DNA from 2 places in the Mesorhizobium sp. B2-4-2 genome. Region 2 is predicted to be linked to the other one. Evidence: predicted binding sites of a transcription regulator. Region 2 holds the regulator's gene; the other holds the start of a gene.
The links. Region 2 encodes PhoB, which activates phosphate uptake and scavenging genes when phosphate is short. Its sites were predicted from a motif close to TGTCATNNANCTGTCAT; they were not measured.
Positions count from the first base shown of each region.

Region 1: FJ942_RS11730 (PhoX family phosphatase) is a predicted target of PhoB. The motif match lies at 5,720-5,736, and genes of this name have one in related genera.

Region 1 is NZ_VFVM01000004.1:292,175-306,739, forward strand. Features, by position in the region: gene FJ942_RS11695 (SulP family inorganic anion transporter) at 1-897, opposite strand, end outside; gene FJ942_RS11700 (helix-turn-helix transcriptional regulator) at 964-1,242, opposite strand; gene FJ942_RS11705 (phosphatase PAP2 family protein) at 1,533-2,234, opposite strand; gene FJ942_RS11710 (hypothetical protein) at 2,266-2,604, opposite strand; gene FJ942_RS11715 (sensor histidine kinase) at 2,764-4,155, shown strand; gene FJ942_RS11720 (response regulator transcription factor) at 4,152-4,808, shown strand; gene FJ942_RS11725 (hypothetical protein) at 4,999-5,466, opposite strand; gene FJ942_RS11730 (PhoX family phosphatase) at 5,798-7,801, shown strand; gene FJ942_RS11735 (NAD(P)/FAD-dependent oxidoreductase) at 7,861-9,042, opposite strand; gene FJ942_RS11740 (phosphatidylglycerol lysyltransferase domain-containing protein) at 9,374-10,411, shown strand; gene FJ942_RS11745 (ABC transporter permease) at 10,443-11,204, opposite strand; gene FJ942_RS11750 (ABC transporter ATP-binding protein) at 11,201-12,127, opposite strand; gene FJ942_RS11755 (cytochrome ubiquinol oxidase subunit I) at 12,330-13,691, shown strand; gene FJ942_RS11760 (cytochrome d ubiquinol oxidase subunit II) at 13,705-14,565, shown strand, end outside.
Region 2 is NZ_VFVM01000015.1:85,741-100,305, forward strand. Features, by position in the region: gene FJ942_RS25610 (DUF2865 domain-containing protein) at 1-411, shown strand, start outside; gene FJ942_RS25620 (PAS domain-containing protein) at 1,019-5,152, shown strand; gene pstS (phosphate ABC transporter substrate-binding protein PstS) at 5,670-6,728, shown strand; gene pstC (phosphate ABC transporter permease subunit PstC) at 6,795-7,784, shown strand; gene pstA (phosphate ABC transporter permease PstA) at 7,788-8,639, shown strand; gene pstB (phosphate ABC transporter ATP-binding protein PstB) at 8,636-9,439, shown strand; gene phoU (phosphate signaling complex protein PhoU) at 9,465-10,172, shown strand; gene phoB (phosphate regulon transcriptional regulator PhoB) at 10,192-10,881, shown strand; gene FJ942_RS25655 (ROK family protein) at 10,889-12,130, opposite strand; gene xylF (D-xylose ABC transporter substrate-binding protein) at 12,390-13,430, shown strand; gene FJ942_RS25665 (sugar ABC transporter permease) at 13,573-14,565, shown strand, end outside.

The sequences.
Region 1 (14,565 bases), on a different contig from region 2:
CATGCCGTCGGCGACGACGGCCGACAGCAAGGATTCGATGGCGCCTAGCAACGCGAAGGCGATGGCGTCCGGCAGCACGTCGATCATCCTGTCGAGGCTGACGGGGGGAAGCGCCGGCCATTGCAGGCTGCGCGGGATCCCGCCAAAGCGCGTGCCGATCGTCTCGGCCGGCAGCGCAAACAGCGCCACCGCGAGCGACGCCAGACCGATGGCGATCAACATCGCCGGCCATTTCGGCCGCCAGCGCTTCAGGAAAGCGATGGTTGCGATTGTCAGCACCGCCACGAAGGTCGCCGCGAGATTGATCGTGCCGGCCGCCTCGCCGATCGCGGTCAGCTTCGGCACCAGCGGGCCTGGCTCCTTGCCGGCGAGCTTCAGCCCGAACAGTTCGACGATCTGGCCCGAGAAGATGATGACGGCGATACCGGCGGTAAAGCCGACCGTCACCGGATAGGGAATGAACTTTATGTAGGTGCCGAGCCGCAGATAGCCGATGGCGATGAGGAAGATGCCGGCCATCATCGTCGCCAGCAACAGCCCGTCCACGCCGACCCGCGCGACCGTCGCCGCCACCAGCACGATGAAGGCGCCCGCGGGGCCGCCGATCTGGAAACGGCTGCCGCCGAACGCCGAGATGATGAAGCCGCCGATGATCGATGTGTAGAGCCCGCGCTCCGGCGTCACCCCTGATGCGATGGCGATTGCCATCGACAGCGGCAAGGCGACGATGGCGACGGTCAGCCCGGCAATGGCATCGGCCCTGAGATGTTCGAGCCTGTAGCCTTCGCGCCAGACCGTCACCAGTTTCGGTGTGAACAGTTCGGAAAAAGTCGGCTTTGCCGGCCCATGGGTCGGTTTGCGCGCGGTTTCGTTGAGTGTCTGCCCGATCTCGTCCATGGACTGCTTCCGCACCTGAAAGGCGGCGGGATCGTCGGCAGGACTGTCGGCGGTCGCCGTCGCGACTTATGCCGGCTCAGCTTTCGGATTGGGCGGCACGGCAGGCTTGAGGCGCACGCCCCGGCCGCCGCGCTCACTGGGTTGATTCTCGCCGATCAGCTCCACCCCGGCCTCGTCGAGGGCCTGGATGACCTTCATCAGCGTATCGACCACACCCCTGACCACGCCGTCGCTCGCTTCCATGCGCTGGATGGTGGGAAGCGAAACGCCGGCGCGCTCGGCGAGCGTCTTCTGATCGATGCCGGCCAGCGCCCTCGCGGCGCGCATCTGCGCGGCAGTGATCATCGGCCGGGATCCCCGTCTGAGTCTGCGGATATGATGTATAATACGATCATTATGATGTTTCAAGCATCAGCATGCACGCTTGAGCCTTGATCATCATCGCTATCGAGCATTTTTCGGATACTTCCCGAGCATTGAGAGCTATGGTGTTCCATCTGGGGCAGGGGATAACGTGGTTGACCATTTTCAAGACATTGACGACATCGGCATGCCTGGTATCGGTGGTCCTTCTGCTAACGGGCTGCGGACACTTGATCAACCGGCTGATCTGACCGCTTCCCGGTCGAGCGTCGTCAGACGTCGTCACGCACCACCCTGCGCCGTTGCAGGACCCTTGCCGCCAACCAGCACAGCATGGCCCAGGCAAAGCCCGCGCACCAGCCGGCCAGCACGTCCGACGGCCAGTGGACGCCGAGATAGATGCGGCTGATGCCGACCAGCACCGTCGTCAGCACGGCGAGCGCCAGAACATAGATCTTCGTCGTCCGGCCCTGCAGGAAGCGCGCCGCAAGCGAGCCCAATGTGAGATAGGTCACCGCCGAAAGCATCGCGTGGCCGCTCGGGAAGGAAAGCGAGGTCTCGTTGACCAGATGCGAGACGAGCTCGGGCCGCGGCCGGTCGACGCCGAGCTTCAGCAGGCTCGACAGCATCTGGCCGCCCGCCACGGCGACGAAGATGAGAAGCGCGGTCCCGGGCCTGCGGATCAACAGCAGATAGATGATCGTCGCCGCCGTGATCAGCACCAGCACGCTGGTGCTGCCGAGGCTGGTGATGTCGCGCATCGCCCCTTCCATCCATGGCGGGCCGATCGGGATACCGGGTTGGCCGGCCTGGCGGAAGGCAAGCATGATTTCAGCGTCGAAGGCGTGCGGCGTGGTGGCCCGTGCCACCTCCATCAACTCCACGAAGCCCCACAGGCCGGCGGCGACGACAAGGCCGGCCAGCAGCACCGGGAATTCGACCCGGCTCAGCAGAGCCTTTGCCGCAGTTCTCATCGGACCTCGTTTCGCAACCATGGTTTGCCGGTCATCGCCCTTGCACATAGGGCCCGAGCGTGATCAGCGCCACGGCGGCAATCGCCAGCACGATGCCGGCCGCTTGCAGCGTATTGATGCGCTCGCCGAAGAATATCAGGGCCACCAGATTGACCGATACCAGCTGGATGACGGCCGACAGGCTGAACGACACCGACATGCCGAACTCGCGAATCAGCCGCAGCATGATCAGGTTGCCCAGCGAATAGAGCGCAAGCGTCAGCACGATCTTGCCCAGGCTGGGCGCCATCCCCCATTGCTTGGCGGCCGCCGCCGCCAGCAGAAAGATCACGGTCGAAAGACCGAGCTGAAGTAACCCCGAAAAACTCACCCTGCCCTCGATATTGATGCCGGTCGTCCGTGCCTTGTTTCGCAAGCGCGTCGGGACGTCAAGCAGCTGCCGTGGGACCAGGCTCTTGTGTCGGCAGGACCGAAGCGCCAAAGTCGCGGCCACTACCCTGCCCCTGCGGGTGGGGGCGAGGAGCGTGGCGTGCGATTTCTCGAAACCTTGTCGCGGCGCTGGAACGGGCTTACGCTGGCGCTGCAGTTCATCATTGCCGGCGGCTTCGGGCTGCTTGCGGTGATGCTGGTGGTCGGCTTCTGGGTCACCGCGCAAATCCGCGAAAGCGTGCTCCACAATTCGGCGGCCACGACTGCCCTTTATGTCGACAGTGTGATCGCTCCGCTGCTCCCCGATCTGCGCACGAACCATCAGCTCGATGACGCCGTCAAACGGGCGCTTGACGAGACCCTCGGCCAAGGCGCGCTCGGCAAACGGCTGTTTTCCTTCAAGTTGTGGCGTCGGGACGGCACGGTGCTGTATTCGAAGGACACGGCCTTGATCGGCCGGCAGTTCGGCCCGAGCGCCAACCTGCGTGCCGCCTTCGCCGGGAATGTCGTCGCCGAGTTCAACGAGCTAGGCGACGAGGACGACAAGGAGGAGAGGGCCGCGGGCGTGCCGCTGCTGGAAATCTACAATCCAGTCCGCGAACCCTGGTCGGGCGAGGTGGTCGCCGTCACCGAATTCTACGAGATCGCCGACGATTTCCAGGCGGCTCTGGCTTCCGCCTTGCTGTCGAGCTGGCTGATCGTGGCCGGCGCCACGCTGACGGCGCTGCTGCTGTTGTCGGGGATCGTCATACGTGGCAGCCGCACCATCGACAAGCAGCGCGGCGTTCTGCAGGGTCAGGTCTCCGAGCTGCAGGCGCTGGTTTCGCAAAACCGGGCGCTGCGCCTGCGCGTCCAGCAGGCGTCGCGCCGTGCCACGGCGCTCAATGAACGATACCTGCGTCGCATCGGTGCCGACCTTCATGACGGGCCGGCCCAGCTCGTCGCGCTGGCGGCGCTGCGTGTGGATAGCCCCGCCATTTCCGGCGAGGGTGCCTCCAGCGACAGCCGCAACGCCGAGATCGCCATGATCCGCATGGCGCTGGACGACGCGATGCGTGAAATCCGCGGCATCTGCAACGGCCTTGTCCTGCCGCAGATAGAAACGGCCGCGACCGGCGACATTCTGCGTCTTGCCGTCGACGAGCATCAACGCAGGACCCGCAGTTCCGTGGCGCTGACCCTATCCAGGCAGTTGCCCGAACTGGGCGCTTCGGAGAAGATCAGCATCTATCGCTTCGTCCAGGAGGGGCTGAACAACGCCTACCGTCATGGGCAGGGCAAGGATCAGGAGGTGAAGGCCGGGATGACAGGCGGCAAGTTCTTCGTTGAAGTGTCGGATGGCGGGCCCGGATTCGACCCGAGGCGGGCCGAAGGCCTGGGGCTCGCCGGCATCAGGGAGCGTATCGAAAGCATTGGTGGCCAGTTCGAGACCACGACCGGGCCGCAGGGAACACGATTGATGATTACGCTAGCCGTCGAGGATCAACCATGATCGGTACCATCCGTGTCGCCATTGTCGACGACCACCCTCTGTTTCGCGAAGGCGTTACCCGCAGCCTGTCGGAGATCGGCGGCTTCGAAATGGTGGCCCAGGGCGCCACGGCGCAGGATGCCGAACGCATCGCCTCGACTTTGCAGCCCGACATACTGCTGCTCGACATCAGCATGCCGGGTGACGGCCTTGCGTCGGTGGCCGGCATACTGGGTGCCAATCCCGGACAGAAGATCGTCATGCTGACGGTCTCGGAGGCCAATGCCGACGTGGCGCGGGCGCTGAATGCCGGTGTGCGCGGCTATGTGCTGAAGGGGGTCGGCTCGCGCATGCTGGCCGAAATCCTCCATGGTGTCGCGGCCGGCGAGACCTATGTGTCGCCGACCCTGTCGGCTCGCCTGCTTTCGGACCTGCAATCGCTGCAGCCGGCCAACGGCAGGACGGATCGCCTGCGTCAGCTCACCGGACGCGAGGCCGAGATCCTGCAGCTGGTGGCGGAAGGGCTGAGCAACAAGGAAGTGGCGCTGCGGCTGGCACTGCAGGAAAAAACGGTCAAGCATCACATGACCGGTGTGCTGTCCAAGCTCAACGTCCGCAATCGCACCGAGGCGGCGCTGCTGATGCGCGAAGCGCGGGATCGGGCCGGCAGCTAATCCTGGTCGGCCGCAAGGGATCCCCGGTTTGGGATAACGACACGCATAAATGAAAACCTGAAGCGCGGTGCAGCAGCGGAACGCTCCAGGGCAAAAAAGACGGCCCCTATACGGGGCCGGAGTGACAAGGTCACCTCCGCCGGGGGGCGGCGGAGGTGACACGTAAAGCGGGCGATGCCTATTGCCCGCTCTACAACCCCTTGAGGCGGCTTATATCCGCCGCCGTCGCAGGGCGCTCGACGATCGTGCGGCCCAGAGCGTCGGTCATTTTGAAGCGACCCTTCTCGATCTCTTCCCCGAAGCCGTTAGGGTGCTGCACCACGATCTTGTTGTCGTCTATTTCGACACGATCGCCGGTTGTTGCGTTCACATGCTTGCCGGAGCTGTTGGCACCCTTCCCCTTGCCGTTGTTGCCGGCGCCATTGTTCCCGTTGCCGCCAGCGTTGCCATTGTTGCCTCCGGCGTTGCCATTGTTGCCTCCGGCGTTGCCATTGTTGCCGCCGCCGTTATTTCCATTGCCGCCATTGCCGTTACCGCTACCACCGCCATTGCCGCTGTTCCCGCCAGGCTTGGCTTGGGCGCTGGACGCGACAATGCCTGCGGCGGAACCGTGAAAATCGAGGTGATAGGGGGCTATGGTCAGCGCCAGTGCCGGCACTGCTCTCAGGGCCAGCCAGCAACAATGAGCCATGATCGAGCTGCGCATCAGTCCCTCACTTGATCGGACCGGCAAAATTCAGAGGCCATCTCGTGCAGGTACGCGACCATCGGCGACATGGCGTGTTCGTGTAAGTGGCCCACGACCGATGCCGCGGCAATCCGGACCTTCGCCCCGATCGGTTTAGGACCTTGGTCCGAGTTTTAAACCGGATGTGGCGCGAGGTTCGCGGTCAAGCTGGCGGGTGCACGAATGTCACGAAAGTGTGACCGATCGTCTATAAGGGGTCGAAACGCGTGACACGCTCCAGCCATCCAGCCAGAGGCAGACCATGACCGACCATCGCTCGCCCGACGCCCGATTCCGCACCAGCCTGCTTGAGGAAAACGACGGTCCGGCGACCAACCCCACCGAAAACCGCACCATGGGCGAAATCATTGCCGAGCGGTTCTCCCGCCGCGCCTTCCTCAAGGGCTCGCTGGCCGTCTCGGCCATTGCCGCCACCGTCAGCCCGCTGGCGCTCGTGGCCGCCGACGATGCGCGTGCCGCCGAGGGCTCCGCCTTCTCGTTCGAGGAACTCGAAGCCGGTATCGACGACAAGCACCATGTCGCGCCGGGCTACGATGCCGACGTGCTGTTGCGCTGGGGCGATCCGCTGTTTGCCGATTCGCCGGAGTTCGACCCGGCCAGGCAGTCGGCTGAGGCCCAGGCAAGACAATTCGGCTACAACAATGACTATGTCGGCTATATCGGGATCGGTGGCTCCGCCGAGCATGGCCTGCTGGTCGTCAACCACGAATACACCAATCCGCATCTGATGTTCCCGGGCATCGTCAAGATCGTCGAGAAGGACGGCAAGAAGGCGGCCGAACTCGCGCCGCTCTCGAAGGAGCAGGTCGATGTCGAGATGGCGGCACATGGCGGCACCATCGTCGAGATCCGCAAGGAAGGCGGCAAGTGGCAGGTGGTGCGCGACGGCAAGTTGAACCGCCGCATCACCTCCAACACCGAAATGGCGCTGTCGGGCCCGGTCGCCGGTCATGACCGCGTCAAGACCAATGCCGACCCATCCGGCACCAAGGTCATCGGCACATTCAACAACTGCGCCGGCGGCGTCACGCCTTGGGGCACCTATGTCATGGCCGAGGAGAACATCCACGGCTATTTCTCCGGTGAACTGCCGGAAGGCCATAAGGAAGCCGCCAACTACAAGCGCCTCGGCATTCCGGAAGGCGCCTATGAATGGGGCGCGCATTACGATCGTTTCGACCTCGCCAAGGAGCCGAACGAGCCCAACCGTTTCGGCTGGATCGTCGAGGTCGACGTCAACGATCCGACATCCACGCCCAGGAAGCGCACCGCAATGGGCCGCTTCAAGCATGAAGGCGCCGAATCGATCGTCGCCAAGGATGGCCGCGTCGTCTTCTATCTCGGCGACGACGAGCGCTTCGAGTACGTCTACAAATTCGTCACCGCGGGCCGTTTCGATCCGGACGACCGCGCCGCCAACATGAACCTGCTCGATGACGGCACGCTGCATGTCGCCAAATTCGCCGCGGACGGTACGGTGGAATGGCTGCCGATCGTCTTCGGCCAGGGCCCGCTGACGGCCGAGAACGGCTTTGCCGGCCAGGCCGACGTGTTGATCGAGACGCGGCGTGCCGCCGACCTGCTCGGCGCCACCAAGATGGACCGCCCCGAGGACATCCAGCCCAATCGTGTCAACGGCAAGGTCTATGTCATGCTGACCAACAATTCCAAGCGCAAGGCCGACCAGGTCGACGCCGCCAACCCGCGCGCCGACAACGCCTTCGGCCACATCATCGAGATATCGGAAGATGGCGGCGATTTCGCCGGCACCAGGGGCAAATGGGAAGTGCTCCTGAAATGCGGCGATCCGGCGGTTGCCGATGTCGGCGCCACCTTCTCCACCGCCACCACGGCCAATGGCTGGTTCGGCATGCCCGACAATTGCGCGGTCGATTCAGCCGGGCGCCTGTGGGTCGCCACCGACGGCCAGGGCCCGAAGGCCACCGGCCGCACCGACGGCCTGTGGGCGGTCGACACCGAAGGGCCGGCGCGCGCGACGTCAAAACTGTTCTTCCGCGTGCCGATCGGCGCTGAAATGTGCGGGCCGCTGTTTGCGCCCGACGATCAGACCGCCTTCGTCGCCGTCCAGCATCCGGGCGACGGCGGCGAGGACTGGGAGGCGTTCGGCCGCCCGTCCTATTATGAGGATCCGTCGACGCGCTGGCCCGATTTCAAGCCGGACATGCCGGTGCGGCCGGCGGTTGTCGCCATTACCAGGCAAGGCGGCGGCAAGATCGCGATTTAGAGGGCAATTCCAGGAAAGTGGGGTTCCGTCCGACGCGTAAAACGAACCTCCAGCCCGGTTCAGGGGCCGGAATTGGCGATCCGCCGGGCAATCCGCTCGGCGATCGCCTTGGCCTGAATGGCGGCGTTGGCGAAGCAGCCGCGGATGCTCGGCCGCATGCCGGTGAACCAGAGGCCAGGCAGTTTCGGATCGGCATCCCCGCCATTGAACAGCGGAACGCCCTTGCCGTCGAGCACGCCGAGATCGCCGACCATCTGCTCAAGCCCGGTGCGGTAGCCCGTCGCGGCAATGACGATGTCGGGATCGATCAGGCTGCCATTGGCCAGGATGACGCCGTCGCGGGTGAATTCCCGCACCCCCGGCACGACGGTGATCCTGCCCGAGCGGATGGCGTCGATCGCGCCCTCGTCGGCGGCGATCGCTGTGTAGTCGGTGGTCAGGCGGCTGGCGCCGCCCACCGGTGCCGGCGGCACGCCGAATTTCGTCAGGTCGCCGAAAACCAGCCGCTGCGTCAAGGCGATCACCGCATCGGCGACCCGCAAAGGCAACCGCGCCATCAGCGGCGACAGCCGGTGCACGGCAATCTTGCCGATGCGCTTGGGCAGGACCGACGGACCGTTGCGGGCCGACAGCCACAGCGAGGCGGTGCCTGCCTGCGCCAGGTGGTTGAGCGCGTCTATACCCGAGTTGCCGGCGCCGACGACCAGCACCTTCTTGCCGGCATAGTCCTTCGCGTCGCCGAAATCCGCCGAATGGATGATGCGGCCGGCGAAATCCCGCATTCCTTTCCAGTCGGGGATGAACGGCTGTCTGTCGCGGCCGGTGGCGATCACGACGTGGCGCGCTAGGCGCATCCCGGCGCTGGTCTCTATCGCCCAGTGGTCGCCCCTGAACAGGACCGCCTCGACGGCGACGCCGAGCTCCACCGGCAGCCGGTTCGCCTCGCTGAAATCGTTCAGATAGCGGATGACGGCGGTTCTGTGGGGGAAGGCGAGCGTGCCCTTCGGATAGGCAAGGCCGGGAAGTGCCGAAAGGTCGCGGTGAGTATTGAGGCGCAGCTGCTGGTGACGCCGATGCCATGGCTCCGCCAGCCGGCTCTCCTTTTCCAGGATCGCCGTCGCCACGCCGGCCTTTACCAAGGCCTGCGCTGCCGCGAGACCGGCGGCGCCGGCGCCGATGACGATCGCCGGTTCGATGGTTACCGTCTGGTGCGCTGCCGGTCTGATTGTCGTATCTGCCATTCGCTCACGAACCCCATTCCACCCTTGTGGCGCTTCCGCCGACACCGGCAGAACGCCCTCCCGCGCATGATCCATACAGCAGATCGGCCCCGGATTTCGAGGCCATGCGCCGCACCGCGGTTGCGTCCTATATGGCATATACGCGAGATCGGCGATAATCAGGTCGCGGCAATGTGATTGATTCGAGATCCGGGGGCTGGCGGATCTCTGTTACCGGTACAGGAATCCGAAGTCCTCGAAACGCTTTTTTCGGCTTCCTGTGCAAAATCAAGGCGCCACGGCGTATAGCGTACCCGGGTGCGCGCCGCAGATGCACGCGGAATCTCGACCCATGCCCTCCTTGCGGATCTATCTCGACAAAATCCTCGAGCGTGCCTCGCCAAAGGTCGAGCGCCAGGCGTTCACCCATGCCGAACGGCTGGCGCTGGTGCGCCGCCACGGCGACTTCTCACTCGCCTACTCCTCCGCCGTGCAAGGCAGGCTCTCCTATTTCGGCGATGCCGACGGCTACATCGCTTTCGGCACCAAGATGAAGCATCATTTCGCGCTCGGCGACCCGGTCGCCGATCCGGCCCATCGGGCCGACTACATCAGGCGCTTCGTCGAGACCGCCGGCAGCCCCTGGTTCGTGCAGATCGGCGAACAGTCGGCGCGGGTGCTGGCCGGGCTCGGCTACAAGGTCAACCGGCTGGGCATCGACACCCGTCTGCCGCTGCCCGAACACGATTTTTCCGGCAAGCGCAACGAAACCGTGCGCTACTCCGAGCGCTGGCTGTTGAAGAAGGGCTTTTCGTTCGCCGAGGACAAGCGGACGATCTTTCTCGACGAGATCTCCCGGCTTTCGGCGAACTGGCGCGGCGACCGCATCGTCAAGCGTTGGGAAATGGGCTTCCTCAACCGGCACTTCGCCGATCATGTGGGCGTCGACATGCGCCGCTTCGTGCTGCACGGCCCCGATGGCGAACTGGTCGCCCTGCTCGACTTCGATCCGCTGTTTCGCGGCGGCAAGGTCATCGGCTACACCACAGCCTTCAAGCGCAAGCACATCGACGCCTCGCCGCATGCCGAGGTCGGCCTGACCAAATTCGCCGTCGACCGCTTTCGCGAGGAAGGCATTTCGGTCGTCACGCTCGGGCTGTCGCCGCTGGTCGACGTCGGCCCCAGCGGATTCGCCGAAAGCGATTTCTGGCGCAACGCCTTCCAGCGCGCCTATGATTCGCCCTGGGTCAACCGCCGCCGCTTCAACCTGCAGGGGCAGGCGGCGTTCAAGCGCCGTTTCCACGGCATCGAGGAGCCGGTCTACGTCGCCTTCCGCAAGGGAACCTATGTAGAGATGCTGGGCCTGCTGCGGCTGGTGAAGGCGATCTAGCTCTGACCGCGGTTCAGCGTGGCTTCGCCCCTCAATTCCTCAGCCGGTAGCCGGTCTTGAATATCCAGGCGACGGTCGCCACGCAGATCAGCAGAAACACCACGGTCATGCCGAGGCTGATGCCGACCGAAACGTCCGATTTTCCGAAAAAGCTCCAGCGGAAGCCGCTGATCAGATAGACGACCGGATTGAACAGCGTCACCGTGCGCCAGGCGCCCGGCAGCATGTTGATGGAATAGAAGCTGCCACCGAGGAAGGTCAGCGGCGTGATGATCAGCAGCGGCACCAGTTGCAACTGCTCGAAGCTCCTGGCCCAGATTCCGATGATGAAGCCGAACAGGCTGAAGGTCACCGCCGTCAGCACCAGGAAGGCCAGCATCCAGAACGGATGCTGGATCGAGAGCGGCACGAACAGCGAGGCCGTCGCCAGAATGATCAGGCCGAGGATGATCGACTTTGTGGCGGCGCCCCCGACATAGGCGAGGACGATCTCGAGATAGGAGACCGGAGCCGACAACAGCTCGTAGATCGAGCCGACGAATTTCGGGAAGTAGATGGCGAAGGAGGCGTTGGAGATCGACTGCGTCAAAAGCGACAGCATGATCAGCCCGGGCACGATGAAGGCGCCGTAGCTGATGCCGTCGATCTCGGTGATGCGCGAGCCAATGGCCGAGCCGAAGACGACGAAATACAGCGACGTCGACAGCACGGGCGAGACGATGCTCTGCAAGACGGTGCGCAGCGCGCGCGCCATCTCCACCCGGTAGATCGCCCATACCGCGCGCAGGTTCATGGCTCTTGCCTCAGAAGATTGACGAAGATCTCCTCCAGCGAACTGTTCTGCGTGTCCAGGTCGCGGAACTGGATGCCGGCGGCCTCGAGATCGCGGATCAGCGACGCCACGCCCGGCCGGTCGCTCTGGTTGTCATAGGTGTAGGTGATCTGCCCGCCATCCGGCGACAATTCCAGGGCGTAGTGCGAGAAGGCGTCCGGAATGGCGCCGAGCGGGCTGCGCAGTTCCATCACCAGGCGCTTGCGGCCGAGCTTGCGCATCAGTTCGGCCTTGCCCTCGACCAGGATGATCTCGCCGCGGTTGATGACGCCGACGCGGTCGGCCATCGCCTCGGCTTCCTCGATATAGTGGGTGGTGAGAATGATGGTGACGCCGTCCTCGCGCAGCCGCCGCACCATCGCCCACATGTCCTGGCGCAGTTCGACGTCGACGCCGGCCGTCGGCTCGTCGAGGAACAGCACGCGCGGTTCGTGCGACAGCGCCTTGGCGATCATCAGCCGCCGCTTCATGCCGCCCGAAAGCGTGATCGCCTTGGCGTCCTTCTTGTCCCACAGCGACAGGTCGCGCAGCACCTTCTCGACAAAGGCATGGTTTGCCGGCTTGCCGAACAGGCCGCGGCTGTAGTTGACCGTCGCCCAGACGCTCTCGAAGGCATCGATGGTCAGTTCCTGCGGCACCAGCCCGATCAGGCCGCGCGCGGCGCGATAGTCTCTGGTGATGTCGTGGCCATCCACCGTGACGCTGCCAGACGAACGGTTGACGATGCCGCAGACGATGGAGATCAGCGTCGTCTTGCCGGCGCCGTTGGGGCCAAGCAGCGCGAAAATCTCGCCGCGCTCGATATCGAGATTGATTTCCTTCAGCGCCTTGAAGCCGGTGGCGTAGGTCTTGGTGACCCCGGAAATGGAGATGACAGGCTGCATGGCTGAAAACGGCTGCTTGAAAGAGGACCCCAGATATAGGACGAATGTCGCCGCATGCAACCGCAAGTCAATGCCGCTGCTGACAGTTCTCGACATTGCCGCCGCATGGCGCTGCGGCGTTCCGCCTCGCGGCGGGACGCCGCTTTGACCGGCTGGCCCTACAAGCCTATTCTCCGCTTATTAGAAGCAGCCGGAGCCCGCCATGGACCCGCTCATCCTTTCGCGCATCCAGTTCGGTGCGAATATTTCGTTTCATATTCTGTTTCCAGCCATCACCATCGCACTCGGCTGGGTGCTGCTTTTCTTCAAGCTCCGCTACAACGCGACCAATGATTCGGCCTGGATGCGCGCCTATTTCACCTGGGTGAAGGTGTTCGCATTGTCCTTCGCCATGGGCGTGGTTTCCGGCGTCACCATGAGCTTTCAGTTCGGCACCAACTGGCCGGGCTACATGGAAACGGTCGGCAACATCGCCGGGCCGCTGCTGGCCTACGAAATCCTCACCGCCTTTTTCCTCGAGGCAGCCTTCCTCGGCATTATGCTGTTTGGCTTCCGCCGCGTTTCCAACCGCATCCACACGCTGGCGACCGTGCTGGTGGCCGGCGGCACCACCGTGTCTGCCTTCTGGATCATCGCGCTGAACTCGTGGATGCAGACGCCGGTCGGCTTCGAGATGCGCGACGGCGTCGCCCACGCCGTCGACTGGTGGGCGATCCTCTTCAACCCCTCCATGCCCTACCGTCTCGTCCATATGCTGCTCGCCTCCGGGCTTACGGTATCGTTTCTCATCGCCGGCCTGTCGGCGCTGCGTTACCTCAAGGGCGACCGCTCGGAATCGATGTGGAAGGCGCTGCGCACCGGCGTCTTCACCGCCGCCATCCTCATCCCCATCCAGATCCTTGCCGGCGACCAGCACGGCCTGAACACGCTCGAGCACCAGCCGCAGAAGATCGCCGCCATGGAGGCCAACTGGAACACCGGCCCCAACGTGCCGCTGGTGCTGTTTGCCATTCCGGATGAAGCGGCCAGGGAAAACAGGTTCGAGGTGACCATTCCCGACGGGGCGAGCTGGATCCTGCGGCACAGCGCCGGCGGTGTGGTGCCGGGGCTCAACGACTATCCCGGCAACCATCCGCCCGTCTTCCCGGTGTTCTGGGGTTTTCGCGTCATGGTCGGCACGGGCCTGTTGATGCTCGCCGTCTCCTGGTCGGCCGCCTTCTTCCTCAAGCGCCGTCATGGCTTGCCGAGGCCGCTGGCGCTGCTCATGGTGCCGATGACCATCTCCGGTTGGGTGGCGACGCTCGCCGGCTGGTATACGACGGAGATCGGCCGCCAGCCCTGGCTGGTGACGGGCGTGCTGAGGACCGCCGACGCCGTCGGCCCGGTGGCCGGCAGCCATGTGGCGCTGACGCTGGCCGTCTATCTCGCTCTCTACGTGCTGTTGCTGATCGCCTATCTCGGCGTTCTGGTCCACCTGGCGCTGAAGGCGGCCAAGGACGGCGACACCTCGCCGCTGCCGGGCGTGCTCAACAAGCCGATGTCGCAGCCCGCGGCTGGCGAGTAGGAGAGAGAGAGAAATGACCTATGACTGGCCGATCCTGCTCCCCCTCATCTTCGCCGGCCTGATGGGCCTCGCCATCCTGATCTACGTCATTCTCGACGGCTTCGATCTCGGCATCGGCATCCTGTTCGCGGCGGCCGAGGACGCCGAGCAGGACACCATGATCGCCGCCATCGGCCCGTTCTGGGATGCCAACGAGACCTGGCTGGTGCTGGCCGTCGGCCTTCTGCTGGTCGCCTTTCCGATGGCGCATGGCGTCATCCTCAGCGCGCTCTATATCCCGGTGTTCGTGCTCCTGGTCGGCCTCATCCTGCGCGGCGTCGCCTTCGACTTCCGCGCCAAGGTGGCGACCGAGCGCAAGCACCGCTGGAACCGCATCTTCTTCCTCGGCTCGCTCATCGCCTCGCTGGCGCAAGGCTATATGCTGGGCGTCTATGTGCTTGGCCTCGACTTCGGCCTGGGGGGCATGGCGTTCGGCGTGCTGGTGGCGTTCTGCCTGGCGGCGGCCTACGCCGCGATGGGGGCGGCCTGGGTCATCTACAAGGCCGAAGGCGACTTGCAGAAAAAGGCGGTGCGCTGGCTGCGCACCACATTGGTGCTGACCGCGCTCGGCATGGCTGCCGTGTCGCTGGCCACGCCCTTCGCCAGCCCGCGCATCTTCGCCAAATGGTTCGTCCTGCCCGAAATGCTCTATCTGTCGCCGCTGCCGATCCTGTCGGCGCTGCTGTTCCTGTGGCTGTGGCGGCAGACCTCTCATCTGCCCAGGCCCGACGACCGCCATTCGCTGACGCCGTTCCTGACCTTGGCCGCCATCTTCGCGCTGGGCTTTGCCGGGCTCGCCTGGTCGTTCTATCCGTTCGTGGTGCCCGACAGGCTG
Region 2 (14,565 bases):
GATGTGAAGGATATGGCCGATCAATGCCGCTACATCTGCGACGAGCCGGGCGTCGACCTCTATACGCTCAGCGACGTCAGCCTCGAAACCGAAAAGATGGTCTCTCTCGACACGCGCAAGCCCTACACCGATCTGCCGACCGCATTCCGCTACCGCGACGACGTCAATTTCAAGGCATGTGACCTAAAACGCTACTACAGCAGGGTCGCCGAATTGAGGGCCCGAACGGTAACGCCCACAAACATGACCAATGCCATCATCCCCTTGCCGTCGGCCAAGCCGGACCTCGGCAGCGTCGCGGCAATTCCCGCGGCGGACGCCGAAGCCTCCGGGGCGGCCCAGCATCAGTCGATAGAGGCCGGCAAGCGGCCGGTGAGAATAGTCGGCCCGGCCTTCTTCCCAGCCGAATGATTATCCGCCCCGGGGGTAGGCGCCGGTTTCCCAGCCAATGTCAGTTTTGGGTGGCACCCATCAGTCGCAGACCATGCGAACCCTCTTTCCGGGTTCGCTGACATTCCTGCATGCCAGGGGCTTTTCCTCATCGGAGGACGGCGGAGGTGGCCTCGAAACTCTTGAAAGATGACGTCTCGGTGCGGCGCGCGGCGCGGGCCTGCGCTCGGAAAACCGGGTTGGCGGTTGTGGCGGCGCCGGAAAAGCGCCGTTTTCCATTCCGGACGGCCCGTATTCCACATTGGGCGGCGGCCGGTCCCAGAAACGCCGGGCATCGAGCGGGCGCGGAATGACGACGGTGCCGTCATAGCTGCGCGAACAGCCGCTGCCGAAAAGCAGCGCCGCGCTCAGCAAGCAAGGCACAATCCGTCCAAACATCAGCAACACCCCAATATTGGCTTATAGCGCGGCTTCGATCCGGCCGACAACCGGGCGCAATGGCGCAGGCCAGGGCCCGTCCGGTGCGCAACGGCTTGTTAAGGTTAGCGGATCGTTAATGCTTCTCGGGCACATTCCGCCGACGAACCGCGAAGGGAGGGTTCGGCCTTGGATTCGGGGTGGGGACGGCATGGCTGAAGCGAACGAGACAGCCGGCGTGCGCGGCGAGCGCGGGTCGGGCGAAATGACAGTGAACGACGCGGCCTCGTTCACCGCAGGCATGGATTTGGCCATGCTACGCCAGCTGGTCGAGACGGGCTCGGACTGGATCTGGGAGACCGATGCCGAGCTGCGCTTTTCCTGGCTTTCGCACAACTACCAGGCGGTCACGGGCATCGACCCGGCCGCCGTGCTCGGCCGCTTCCGTTTCGATTTCCTGAAGCAGGTCCTGAACGGCAACCGCAGCGCGGCAATGCATCTGGAGGATCTGCAGGCGCATCGGCCGTTCCGTGACTTTGTCTACGAACTGAAGGGAGGTCGCGCCGATTGCCGCTGGGTGCTGACCTCAGGCTTTCCACGCTTCGATGACGAGGGGAAATTCGCCGGCTATCGTGGCATTGGACGCAATGTCACGGGATTGGCCGTCGCCTTCGAAGAACTGGAGCAGAAGCAGCAAGGAGAGGCGTCTTCGGGAGGCCTTCCCGACCTTCGCACGATGGTCGATTCGATGCCGATCGGGATCATGGTCCTCGACGCCGACCTGCGCGCCGAAGTGATCAACCAGGCCTTCTACAATTTGTGGAAAATCGATCCCCAGCGCGCCGGGATCGGCTCGGGCTTCCGCGAGTTGATGGAGGCCAGCCGCGCCGCCGATTCCTACGGCGCCGACGATGTTGCCTGGCAGCGCCATACCGCCGAGCGCGAGGCCGAGATCAGGGCCGGCGTCGCCGGCTCAAGACAATTGCCGCACAATGACGGGCGTACCCTGGTCGCATCGCTGGCCCCGCTGGCCGGCGGCAAGCGGCTCATCTCCTATGTCGATGTCACCGACATGAAGGATCGCGAGGCCGAGCTGGCCGACGCGCTGGAAAAGGCGCGACTGGCGGAAGCGGTGATCAACGGCGTCAAGGATCCGATCTTCGTCAAGGATGACGATCTGCGCTTCGTCTTCGTCAACGAGGCGTTTGCGGGCCTGTTCGGCCAGACGCCGCAAACCATGCTTGGCAAGCCCGGCGGCAATTTTCTCGCGCCCGCCGAGGTCGCGCTGTTCGAGGAAAGCGAGCGCGCGGTGCTGGCGACCGGGCGGCCTTACGAGGTGGAGGAAAGTTTCCAGATCGACGGCGTCAACCGCTCGCGCGTCGTCAGGAAGAACCGCGTTAGAATGGCAAGCGGCCGCAACTACGTGGCCGGCTTCCTCTTCGACGTCTCGGACATGAAGGGCCGTGAGACCGAGGCGCAGGACGCCCGCAAACACCTGGCCAGCGTGCTGGAATCGCTGCCGGCCGCCGTGATCATCTACGACCGCGACGACAATTTCGTTTTCGCCAACCGCAAGATGCAGGACACGCTGCCGGCGCTGAAGCCGGCGTGGCAGCCCGGCCGCACCTTCCGCGACGCGCTGGCACTCGGTCATTCGGCCGGCTATTTCCGCTCGAGCGGCGATCCGCAGGTCGATGCGCTCTATGATGGCGATCTCGATCCCTGGCTGAACAGCATCCTCGCCCGCTACCACCTGCCATACTCATCCTTCGAACGTCTCAATCCCGACGGTCGCTGGTACCAGGTCTACGACATGCGCACCGACGACGGCACGTTCATCGGCGTGCGTGTCGATATCTCCGAGATCAAGAGCCGCGAAAAGGCGCTGCACGATTCGATGCGGCAGATCGACCTGTTCCGGCACGTGCTGGACGAACTGCCCGTGGCCGCCTTCATCAAGGCGCAGGACCTCAGCATCGAGTTCGTCAACAAGGCCTGGTGCGCGATCACCGGGCTCGCCAAGGAAGACGTTATCGGCCGCACCGATCGGCAGCTGTTCGGCGACGGGGATGGAGAAAACTACAGCCTGGACGATACCGAGGTTGCCCTCACGGGCAGCGTCAGGGAGGTCGAGGAGCCCGTCACCCATCGCGACGGCACGGTGCGGCAGTTGATGACGCGCAAGAGCCGGCTGGTGGCGCTGGACGGATCGGTGCATCTGGTCGGCTCCAGCACCGACATCACCGAGGTCAAGGCGCGCGAGCGGGCGCTGGAAGAAAGCATGCGCGAGAACGAGGTGTTCCGCAGCCTGATCGACAACGTGCCGGTGTCGATCTACGCCAAGCGCTCCGATCTCAGGCAATTCTACGTCAACGAGGGCTGGTGCGATCTCACCGGCTTCAGCAAGCAGGACGCGATCGGCAAGACCGACATCGAAATTTTCGGGCCGGACGGCGAAGCCTTCGTCAATGGCGACCTCGCGGTGCTGCGCAGCGGCGAAACCCAGGAGGTCGAGGAGACGGTGATGCTCCCGGACGGCAGCGTGCGCCACCAGTTCGCCCGCAAGGGCGCGATGATCGCGTCCGACGGGTCGCTCTACCTGATCGGGTCGACCACCGACATCACCGAATTGAAGCTGCGCGAGGCGGAACTGCGCGAGGCGCGCCAGCGCGCCATACTTGCCGACCGCGCCAAGTCGGAATTCCTCGCCAATATGAGCCATGAGATCCGCACTCCGATGAACGGCGTGCTGGGCATGGCCGAACTCCTGGCCAAATCCGATCTCGATCCGAAGCAGAAGACGTTCACCGATATCATCGTCAAATCGGGCAATGCGCTGCTCACCATCATCAACGATATTCTGGATTTCTCCAAGATCGATGCCGGCCAGCTGGTGCTCGATCCCGCCCCCTTCAACCTCGCCGAGGCGATCGAGGACGTGGCGACGCTGGTGTCGACACGCGCCAAGGAAAAGGACCTCGAGCTCATCGTGCGCATCGAGCCTGGGCTCGAAAGCCTGTTCATCGGCGATGTCGGCCGCATCCGGCAGATCGTCACCAACCTGCTCGGCAATGCGGTGAAGTTCACCGAAGAAGGACATGTGCTCGTCGACGTCACCGGCGAAAGTGTGCCGGACGGAACCAGGCTGACGATCTCGGTCACCGACACCGGGATCGGCATCCCCGAGGAAAAGCTGAAACAGGTGTTCGAGAAATTCAGCCAGGTCGACACGTCCTCGACGCGGCGGCATGAGGGCACCGGGCTCGGGCTCGCGATCACCTCGCGGCTGGTCGAACTGATGGGCGGCGACATCGGCGTGGAAAGCGCCGAAGGCAAGGGGTCGACCTTCTGGTTCGCGGTCACGCTGCCCAGGGCCGGACAACAGGCCGCGCAGCGCATCATGCCGGTGGATGTGACCGGCGCGCGGGTGCTGATCGTCGACGACAATGCGGTTAACCGCGCCATCCTGACCGAGCAGATGACGTCATGGACCTTCGATTCCTGCGCGGCCGAGAGCGGCGCCGAGGGACTGAAAGTGCTGATCGCGGCCGCCGCCTACGGCGTGCCGGTCGATTGCATCGTGCTCGACTACCAGATGCCCGAGATGAGCGGCGCCGAGATGGCAGGTGTCGTGCGCAACACCGCCGGGCTTGCCGACACGCCGATCATCATGCTGACCTCCGTCGACCAGTCGCTGGCCAACACCAGTTACCGCGATCTCGGCATTGATGCCCAACTGATCAAACCCGCACGCTCCTCGGTGCTCCTGGAAACGCTGGTCGCCACCATCCAGCGGCATCGCCACGCCACGGATGTCGCCCGGCCGCTTGCTGTCGAGGGAGGCGGAGGGAACAATCCACAGTCACCGCCACCGGCGGCAGGGCAACGCGCGTTGCTGCAGCCGCCGCCGGTCAGGCCTCGGCTTGCCGCGACTGGCGGCGAGCAGCGGCTGGACATCCTCGTGGCCGAGGACAATGAGGTCAACCAGATGGTCTTCACCCAGATCCTCGGCGAGACCGGCTACGGTTTCGAGATCGTCGGCAATGGCCGCAAGGCGCTGGACGCTTTCGGCAGGCTCAATCCGTGCATGATCCTGATGGACGTCTCGATGCCAGAGATGAACGGGCTCGAGGCAACCGCCGCCATCCGCCGGCTGGAAGAGGAAACCGGCACGCATGTGCCGATCGTCGGGGTCACCGCGCATGCGCTCAAGGGCGATCGCGAACGCTGCCTGGACGCCGGCATGGATGACTATCTGCCCAAGCCGATCAGCCCCAGGGCCCTGCTCGAAAAGGTCGAGCGCTGGGTCGGCGCCGGTCGCCAGGCCCGGCGCAACGCGGGATAGACTTTGCGCCTTCGGCCGGATTGCGGCGAGAATCACCCGGGGCCGGCTGCAGCCCTTCGAGCAAGACTATGGTGCGATCGCACCATATCAAAGCCTGCGTCCAGCCGGGACAATGACGGCATCGAATTTCCGCTCTCTTCTAGTTACGGGCGGGAGCAGCGACCGCCAGTATGAAGCAGCGTCAATCTACCCCAACGGACCTGTTTTTGGCGATGGCCCGGCCAAGACATCCTCTGGCCTCGAGCAACGCGCTCCCGTCCGGCTTTTCTTCGATCAGCGATCCATGCCGAATCCGATGGCTGTTTGGGTGGCCGGATAGCGCAAGTCCCTGATTCCCGAAGGCAAACCGGCGCCATGCCGCAGCCGCTAATCGCCATCGCCTTTCCAGGCGCCGGCGACGCGTTACCGGGCTGAGACGAAACTGTCATGCGACTGTTATAATCGAACGCTATTGGCCTCAGCGGGCGCTGGCAAGGAATGGCGCCGAGAGACCATCTTCCGAACAGGAGCAGGCCATATGAGACATTTCATCCGCTCGGCGGCCGTTGCGATCGCAATGGCTGCGGCGTCCACCCTCACCCTTTCCGCGGCAATGGCAGCTGACATCTCCGGTGCCGGCGCCACCTTCCCTTACCCGATCTATGCGAAGTGGGCCGATGCCTACAAGAAGGAGACCGGCATCGGTCTCAACTACCAGTCGATCGGCTCGGGCGGCGGTATCAAGCAGATCAAAGCCAAGACCGTCACCTTCGGCGCTTCCGATGCGCCGCTGAAGGGCGAGGATCTCGAATCCACCGGACTTGCACAGTTCCCGATGGTGATGGGCGGCATCGTTCCGGTCGTCAATCTCGAAGGCATCAAGCCGGGCGAACTGGTGCTCGACGGCCCGACGCTGGCCGATATCTTCGTCGGCAAGATCACCAACTGGAATGACGCGGCGATCGCCAAGCTCAATCCCGACGTCAAGCTTCCCGACCAGGCGATCGCCGTCGTGCATCGCTCCGACGGTTCGGGCACCACGTTCAACTTCAGCTACTACCTGGCCGACGTCAGCGCCGACTGGAAGTCGAAGGTCGGCGTCAACACCGCGCTCGAATGGCCGGTTGGCATCGGCGCCAAGGGCAATGAAGGCGTCGCCAACAACGTCTCGCAGACCGGTGGCTCGATCGGCTATGTCGAATACGCCTACGCCAAGCAGAACAAGCTGACCTATGCCGACATGATCAACAAGGACGGCAAGAAGGTCGAGCCGACGGCGGCGGCGTTCTCGGCGGCGGCGGCCAATGCCGACTGGAGCTCGCAGCCGGGTTACGGCGTCATCCTGGCCAACCAGCCGGGCGCCGAATCCTGGCCGATGACGTCGGCGACCTGGATCCTGGTCTACAAGAAGCCCGGCGACGTGGCGGCGACCGGTGAAGCGCTCAAGTTCTTCGCCTGGTCCTACGCCAAGGGCGACGACATGGCCGGCGCGCTGGACTACGTTCCGATCCCCGACGCGGTCGTCAAGAGCGTCGAGGACATGTGGGCCAAGGACATCGTCGGCGAAGACGGCAAGCCGCTCTATTCCGCCATGTAATCCCTGCTGAACGAGGAGGGCGCTTCACGGCGCCCTCCCTGTCTTCCTTTGAAACGCGAGGGCCAGATGACCGCCGTCTCCGAAGCCATGCCATCGTCGGCCGCCATGCGGGCCAGGGAAGCGACGGTCCGGCGCTTCGCGCTCACCGATACGATTTTCCGGGCGGCGACACGCTTTTCCGCCATCCTCGTCCTGCTCATCCTCGGCGGCGTGGCGATTTCGCTGTTTGCCGGCTCGTGGGAAGCGCTGTCGAAATTCGGGTTCTCCTTCCTGACGACCGAATCGTGGAACCCGGTTACCGAGAATTTCGGGGCGCTGGCCCCGATCTACGGAACCATCGTCACCGCCGCCATCGCTATCCTGATCGCCGTTCCCATCGGCATCGGCATCGCCATCTTCCTTACCGAACTCTGCCCGCGGCCACTCCGACGCCCCATCGGCATCGCCGTCGAGCTGCTTGCCGGCATACCCTCCATCATCTACGGCATCTGGGGCCTGTTCGTGTTCGCGCCGTTCCTGCAGACGACGGTGCAGCCCTTCATCATCAAGCTTTTCCACGACGTGCCGGGACTCTCCAGCCTGTTTGCCGGCCCGCCCTACGGCATCGGCCTTCTGACCTCGGCGATGATCCTTGCCATCATGGTCCTGCCCTTCATCACCTCGATCACCAAGGATGTCTTCGACACGGTGCCGGCGGTGCTGAAGGAATCGGCCTACGGCATCGGCTGCACGACCTGGGAGGTCACGCGCCGCGTCGTCATCCCCTATACCCGCGTCGGCATCATGGGCGGCGTCATGCTCGGCCTCGGCCGCGCGCTCGGCGAAACCATGGCGGTAACCTTCGTCATCGGCAACGCCCACCGCATCAGCGCCTCGCTGTTCGCGCCCGGCACGACGATCTCGGCGACCATCGCCAACGAATTCACCGAAGCCGACGGCGATCTCTATACGTCTTCGCTGGTGGCGCTCGGCCTGATCCTGTTCGTCATCACTTTCCTGATCCTTGCCCTTGCGCGCTACATGCTGCTGCGCATGGACAGCCGCACGGGAGCCTGACCGATGTCGACGGCCACATCGCTTCACAATCGACGCAAGCGCAGGAATGCCGTGATGATGACGCTATGCGTCACGGCGGCGGGCATCGGCCTGGCCTGGCTGGCGCTCATCCTCGGCGCACTGCTCTATAAGGGCCTGTCGGGTGTTTCGCTCTCTGTGTTCACCGAAATGACACCGCCGCCCGGCGATGCCGGCGGCCTGCTCAATGCCATCTACGGCAGTATCATGATGACAGTCATCGCCGTCATCGTCGGCACGCCGATCGGTGTCCTCGCTGGGACCTACATGGCCGAATATGGCCGCTTCTCGCGCCTCACCACCGTCGTGCGCTTCATCAACGACATCCTGCTGTCGGCACCCTCGATCATCGTCGGCCTGTTCGTCTACGAGCTGCTGGTGCGGCCGATGGGACATTTCTCGGCGATCGCCGGTGCCGTCGCACTGGCCATCCTGGTCATCCCGGTCGTCGTTCGCACCACCGAGGACATGCTCAACCTGGTGCCGAACGCCTTGCGCGAGGCCGGCGCCGCGATCGGCGCGCCGCGCTGGGTGGTCATCCGCTCGGTCGCCTACCGTGCGGCGCTGTCGGGCATCGTCACAGGCATATTGCTGGCCATCGCCCGCATTTCCGGCGAGACGGCGCCGCTGCTCTTCACGGCGCTCAACAACCAGTTCTGGTCGAGTAATCTCAATGCGCCGATGGCCAGCCTGCCCGTCACCATCTTCCAGTTCGCTCTCAGCCCCTACGAGGAATGGCAGCAGCTGGCGTGGACCGGCGCACTCATAATCACCCTTACGGTTCTCGGGCTGAGCATCTTCGCCCGCAGCCTTACCGGACGCAGAGAGGACAGATGAAACCGATGTTGTCCACTGAGTTGAATACGCCCGAAGTCGCGGTCGAGAAAGCCAAGATCGAGGTCAAGGGCCTCAATTTCTACTATGGCCAGTCGAAGGCGCTGAAGGATATCAGCCTGTCGCTGCCCGAGCGCAGCGTCACCGCCTTCATCGGGCCTTCGGGCTGCGGGAAGTCGACGCTGCTGCGCGTCTTCAACCGCATCTACGAGCTTTACCCGAGGCAGAGCGCCGAGGGCCAGGTGCTGCTCGACGGCCAGAATATCCTCGACCGTTCGCAGGATCTCAACCTGCTCAGGACCAAGATCGGCATGGTGTTCCAGAAGCCGACGCCGTTCCCGATGTCGATCTACGAGAACATCGCCTTCGGCGTCAGGCTCTATGAGAAGCTCAGCAAGGCGGAGATGGACGGCCGTGTCGAGCAGGCGCTGAAGCGCGCGGCACTGTGGAGCGAGGTCAAGGACAAGCTCAACGCCAGCGGCCTCAGCCTTTCGGGCGGCCAGCAGCAGCGCCTCTGCATCGCCCGCACGGTGGCGGTGAAGCCGGAGGTCATCCTGCTCGACGAGCCTGCCTCGGCGCTCGATCCGCTGTCGACCGCCAAGATCGAGGAGCTGATCGACGAGTTGCAGGCCGATTATACGATCGTCATCGTCACCCACAACATGCAGCAGGCGGCGCGCGTGTCGAAGCAGACCGCCTTCATGTATCTGGGCGAGCTGGTCGAGTTCGACCGCACCGAGAAGATCTTCACGTCGCCCCGCGAGAAGCGCACGCAGGACTATATCACCGGCCGCTTCGGCTGATCCCAGGCATACGAGGACCAAGATCATGGCCGAACACACAGTCGCAGCCTTTGACGAAGATCTCGGACAGATCAGCAGGCTGATCCGCGACATGGGCGATCTCGCCTCATCGATGGTCGGCGGCGCGACCAAGGCGCTCCTGAATTCCGACAACGCGCTCGCCCAGCGCGTCGTCTCCGACGACGCGATCATGGATGCGCGCCAGCGCGAACTCGACGACCGCGCCATCACCCTGATCGCCAAGCGGCAGCCCATGGCGGACGATCTGCGCCATGTCGTCGGCTCGATCCGCATGGCGGGCGATCTCGAACGCATCGGCGATCTCGCCAAGAACATCGCCAAGCGCGTCGGCACCGTCGGCCTTGCCGCCACGCCGCGCGACCTGTCGCACTCCATCGACGCCATGGCGCAGCTTGTGCTGATCCAGGTCCAAGGCGTGATCGAGGAGTATGCGGCGCGCGATGCCGCGGCACTTGCCAAGCTGCGCGCCGACGATGAACGCATCGACGTCAAATACACGTCGGTCTTCCGCGAGCTGCTGACCTACATGATGGAGGATCCGCGCAACATCACCGCCTGCACGCATCTTTTGTTCTGCGCCAAGAATCTCGAGCGCATCGGCGATCACGTGACCAACATTGCCGAAAATGCCTATTATGTGCTGACCGGCACGCAATTGCCCGCCAATCGCCCGAAGCAGGACGAGACGGCGATGTCGGCGCCAGCGGCTTGACGGCAGGGGTGACCAGTCGATGATCGCGCCACGCATCATGGTGGTGGAGGACGAGGAGCCGCTGGGTGTGCTGCTCCGTTACAATCTGGAATCGGAGGGTTATCAGGTAGAGGTGGTGACGCGCGGCGACGAAGCCGAGATCCGCTTGCAGGAGAATGTCCCTGACCTTCTTGTGCTCGACTGGATGGTGCCGGCGGTGTCCGGCATCGAGCTCTGCCGCCGTCTCCGCATGCGGCCCGAGACCGAGCGGCTGCCGATCATCATGCTGACGGCGCGCGGCGAGGAAAGCGACCGGGTGCGCGGTCTCTCCACCGGCGCCGACGACTATCTGGTCAAGCCGTTCTCAACGCCGGAATTCATGGCACGCGTCAAGGCGCTGCTGCGCCGCGCCAAGCCCGAAGTTCTGTCCAGCGTGCTCAAGGTCGGCGACATCGTGCTCGACCGTGAATCGCACCGGGTCTACCGCAAGAAAAGCGAGATCCGGCTCGGGCCGACCGAGTTCCGCCTGCTCGAATTCATGATGCGACATCCCGGCCGCGTGTTCTCGCGCAGCCAACTGCTCGACAATGTCTGGGGCGAAACGATCTATATCGACGAGCGCACCGTGGACGTGCATGTCGGCCGGCTGCGCAAGGCGGTCAACAATGGCCGCATGCCTGACGTGATCCGCACCATTCGGGGCGCGGGGTATGCGATTCGCGAAGACTAGGGATATGTCACGCAACGTTCTCGCCCACGCCTGATTTCGCCTGTGCCCCCGGCGCGAAAATCTCCTGGTCGACGAAGGTCAGCGCGCGCATGGCGCAGCCCTCGCGGATCAGTGGCAGTTCGTTCGGCTCGGTGTCGAAGGAAATCGATTTCGAGTGCTGGCCGCCGGCGGTCTGGGCAATGGCCTCGCGCAGAGCCGGCTCGATCAGGTCGAAGGCGGCGGCGCTGACGCCGACCATGGCGACCGGCGCCGGATCGATCAGCGCGAACAGGCTGCCAAGGCCGTAACCCAGCGCCTCGCCGGCCTTGCGGTAGGCTTCGCGCTCCGGCCCGTCCTTTTCGCGCGCCGAGGCCGCCAGGGTGCGCATGTCGGCGTCGCTGACGTCGACGGGCTCGGTGTCCTCGCCAAGCTGCCTCGCGTTGCGCCAGATGGCATAGTTGCCGGCATAGGCCTCGACGCAGCCGCGCCGCCCGCAGCGGCAGAGCGCCCCGCCGGGGCGATGGATCATGTGGCCGAACTCGCCTCCGGATGAATGGGTGCCGGTGAACAGTTCACCCTTCAGCACCAAGCCCATGCCGATGCCGTGCGACAAAAGGATGGCGATGAAGTCGTCGCGGTAGCGCTGGGGATCGCGCCAGCGCAGCGCCACCGCCATCATGTTGCAATCGTTCTCCATGGTGGCGGGAATGCCGAACTCGGCCTCCAGTATGTCGGCGAAGGCGATGTCGGTCTGCGGCGTGATCGGCGACCACAGCATGGTGCGCGCATCCGTGTCGGTGATGCCCTGGATCGCCAGCGCGATACGGGCGATGCTGCCGACGTCGAGGTCGGGATCCTCGAACCGCCGCCTGACGATGGCCACGCATTCGCCGATCAGCGCCTCGCGCGACAGGGTGAGCGTGTCCAGCCGGCGCTGCTCTTCAGATATCACCTGGCCGGCATAGTCGATGACGGCAACGGAGAGAAAATTCAGCGACAGCACCACGGTCATCACCGCCGCGGCTTCAGGGTTGAGGCTGAGGCCGACCTGCGGCCGGCCGCGTTTCAGCGCACCGGCCTCGCTCGGCTTGCTCTGCGCCAGGATGCCTTCGCCAATCAGGTCGGAGGAGATCGCCGATATGGTGGAATGGCTGAGCCCGGTGGTCGCGGCAATCTCGGTGCGCGAGGGCTGCCCGGCACGGCGCACGGCCGCGATCACCATCGCCCGGTTGCGTCGGCGCAAATCGTCGTGGCGGATTCCGACCGACATGTTTCTCGCATCCTCCCCGTCGCCGCGTTCTCTCCCCAGGATCCCGACGACCGTCAAATACTGGCAGAACCGGCCTTGGCTGTCATTATTTATTCCGGAGCTCGAAAAAAATTCACGAGGACATCAAAATACATCAGAATCGACGTTGACAGCGTTCCGACGATGGACCAGTGTTTTTTCGAGGCTCGAAAAAATAGAGCCTTTGTGCCGGCCTACGGGCCTGTTTGGTCGCGCCATACGCGGCGCAGGGAGGATTAAGATGAAGAGATTCACAGCCGCCATCCTGGCGGGTGTCGCCATGTCGCTGACGCTCGCGTCGGTCGCGCAGGCGAAGGACAAGGTCATCGGCGTTTCCTGGTCGAACTTCCAGGAAGAGCGCTGGAAGACCGACGAGGCCGCCATGAAGAAGGCGATCGAAGCCGCCGGCGACAAGTATATTTCCGCCGACGCCCAGTCCAATCCCGGCAAGCAGCTCACCGACGTCGAGAGCCTGATCTCCCAGGGCGCCAATTCGCTGATCATCCTGGCGCAGGACGCCTCCGCCATCGGCCCGGCGGTGCAGAAGGCGCTCGACGAAGGCATTCCGGTCGTCGGCTATGACCGCCTGATCGAGAACAAGGACGTCTTCTATCTGACCTTCGACAACAAGGAAGTCGGCCGCATGCAGGCCCGCGAAGTGTTCAAGGTGAAGCCGGAAGGCAACTACGTCTTCATCAAGGGCTCGGGTGCCGATCCGAATGCCGATTTCCTGTTCTCGGGCTCCATGGAAGTGCTCAAGGACGCCATCGACAGCGGCAAGATCAAGAATGTCGGCGAAGCCTATACGGATGGCTGGCTGCCGGCCAACGCGCAGAAGAACATGGAGCAGTTCCTGACCGCCAACGACAATAAGGTCGACGCGGTCGTCGCGGCCAATGACGGCACTGCCGGCGGCGTCGTCGCGGCGCTGACGGCTCAAGGCCTGGCCGGTACCGTTCCGGTCTCGGGCCAGGACGGCGACCACGCGGCGCTGAACCGCATCGCGCTCGGCACGCAGACCGTGTCGGTGTGGAAGGACGCGCGTGAACTCGGCAAGAATGCCGCCGAGATCGCCTCGCAGCTGGCCGACGGCAAGAAGATGACCGATATCGCCGGCGTCAAGGACTTCACAACGCCCGGTGGGAACACCGTCAAATCGCTGTTCCTGACCCCGGTTGCGATCACCAAGGACAATCTCAACATCGTCATCGACGCCGGCTGGATCAAGAAAGACGAGGTCTGTGCCGGCGTCGCGGCGGGCAGCGTAGCGGCCTGCAACTGATCTTCCATTTCATGCGATGAACGCCGCGGCTGCCAAGCCGCGGCGTTTTTTCAAGAAAATTTGTTTTTCCGCCCCGGGCGGGTAACTTCTAGGCTGGCTTCCGGCATCCCGCATCGGACGGGCAGGCCGGTGGGAGAAAATCATGACCGATACGACGTCCAACCCGCAGGCCGACACCGCGCGTGCGTCGGAACTCGGCGCCGTCGCCCGGTTCCTTAAGGCGACCGAGATCGACACGCGCATGCTCGGCATGATCGGCGCGCTGCTGCTGATCTGGATCGGGTTGCATGTCTTGTCCAGCCTGCGTCTCGGCGTCAATCCGCTCGATTTCGACAGCCGTACCTTTCTCACGCCGCGCAATCTGTGGAACCTGTCGGTGCAGACCTCGGCCGTCGCCATCATGGCCTGCGGCATGGTGCTGGTCATCGTCATGCGCAATATCGATCTGTCCGTCGGTTCCGCCGAAGGGTTGATCGGCATGGTCATGGGCTTCGCCCAGGTGCATTTCCTAGTGCGCTTCGTCGGGCTTGAGCTTGGCAACCCATGGATCTGGGTGCTGGCGCTGGTCATCGGCCTGGTGCTCGGTCTGTTGATCGGCGCCTTCCAGGGCTTTGTCATCGCCTATCTCGAAGTGCCGGCCTTTATCGTGACGCTGGGCGGGCTTCTGGTCTGGCGCGGTGCGGCATGGTGGGTTACCAGCGGCCAGACGGTGGCGCCGCTCAACGCGACGTTCCAGCTGATGGGCGGCGGCCCGGCCGGATCGATCGGCGCGACCTGGAGCTGGGTGGTCGGTATCGCCGCCTGCCTTGCGGTGGTGCTTGCGCTGTTCAACGGGCGGGTACAGCGCAAGCGCTTCCGTTTCCCGCTGCGTCCGATCTGGGCCGAGACGCTGATCGGCGTGCTGACCTGCGCCGTCATCATGGGCGCGGTTTGGCTGGCCAATTCCTATCCGTGGCCAGTCGGCATCGTGAACAGATATGCAGCCGCCAACAACATAACCGTGCCCGAGGGCGGCCTGTTCATCGCCCACGGCATCGCCATACCGGTGCTGATGGCCATCGCCGTCGGGCTGGTCATGACCTTCATCACCAAACGCACCCGTTTTGGTCGCTATGTCTTTGCCATTGGCGGCAAT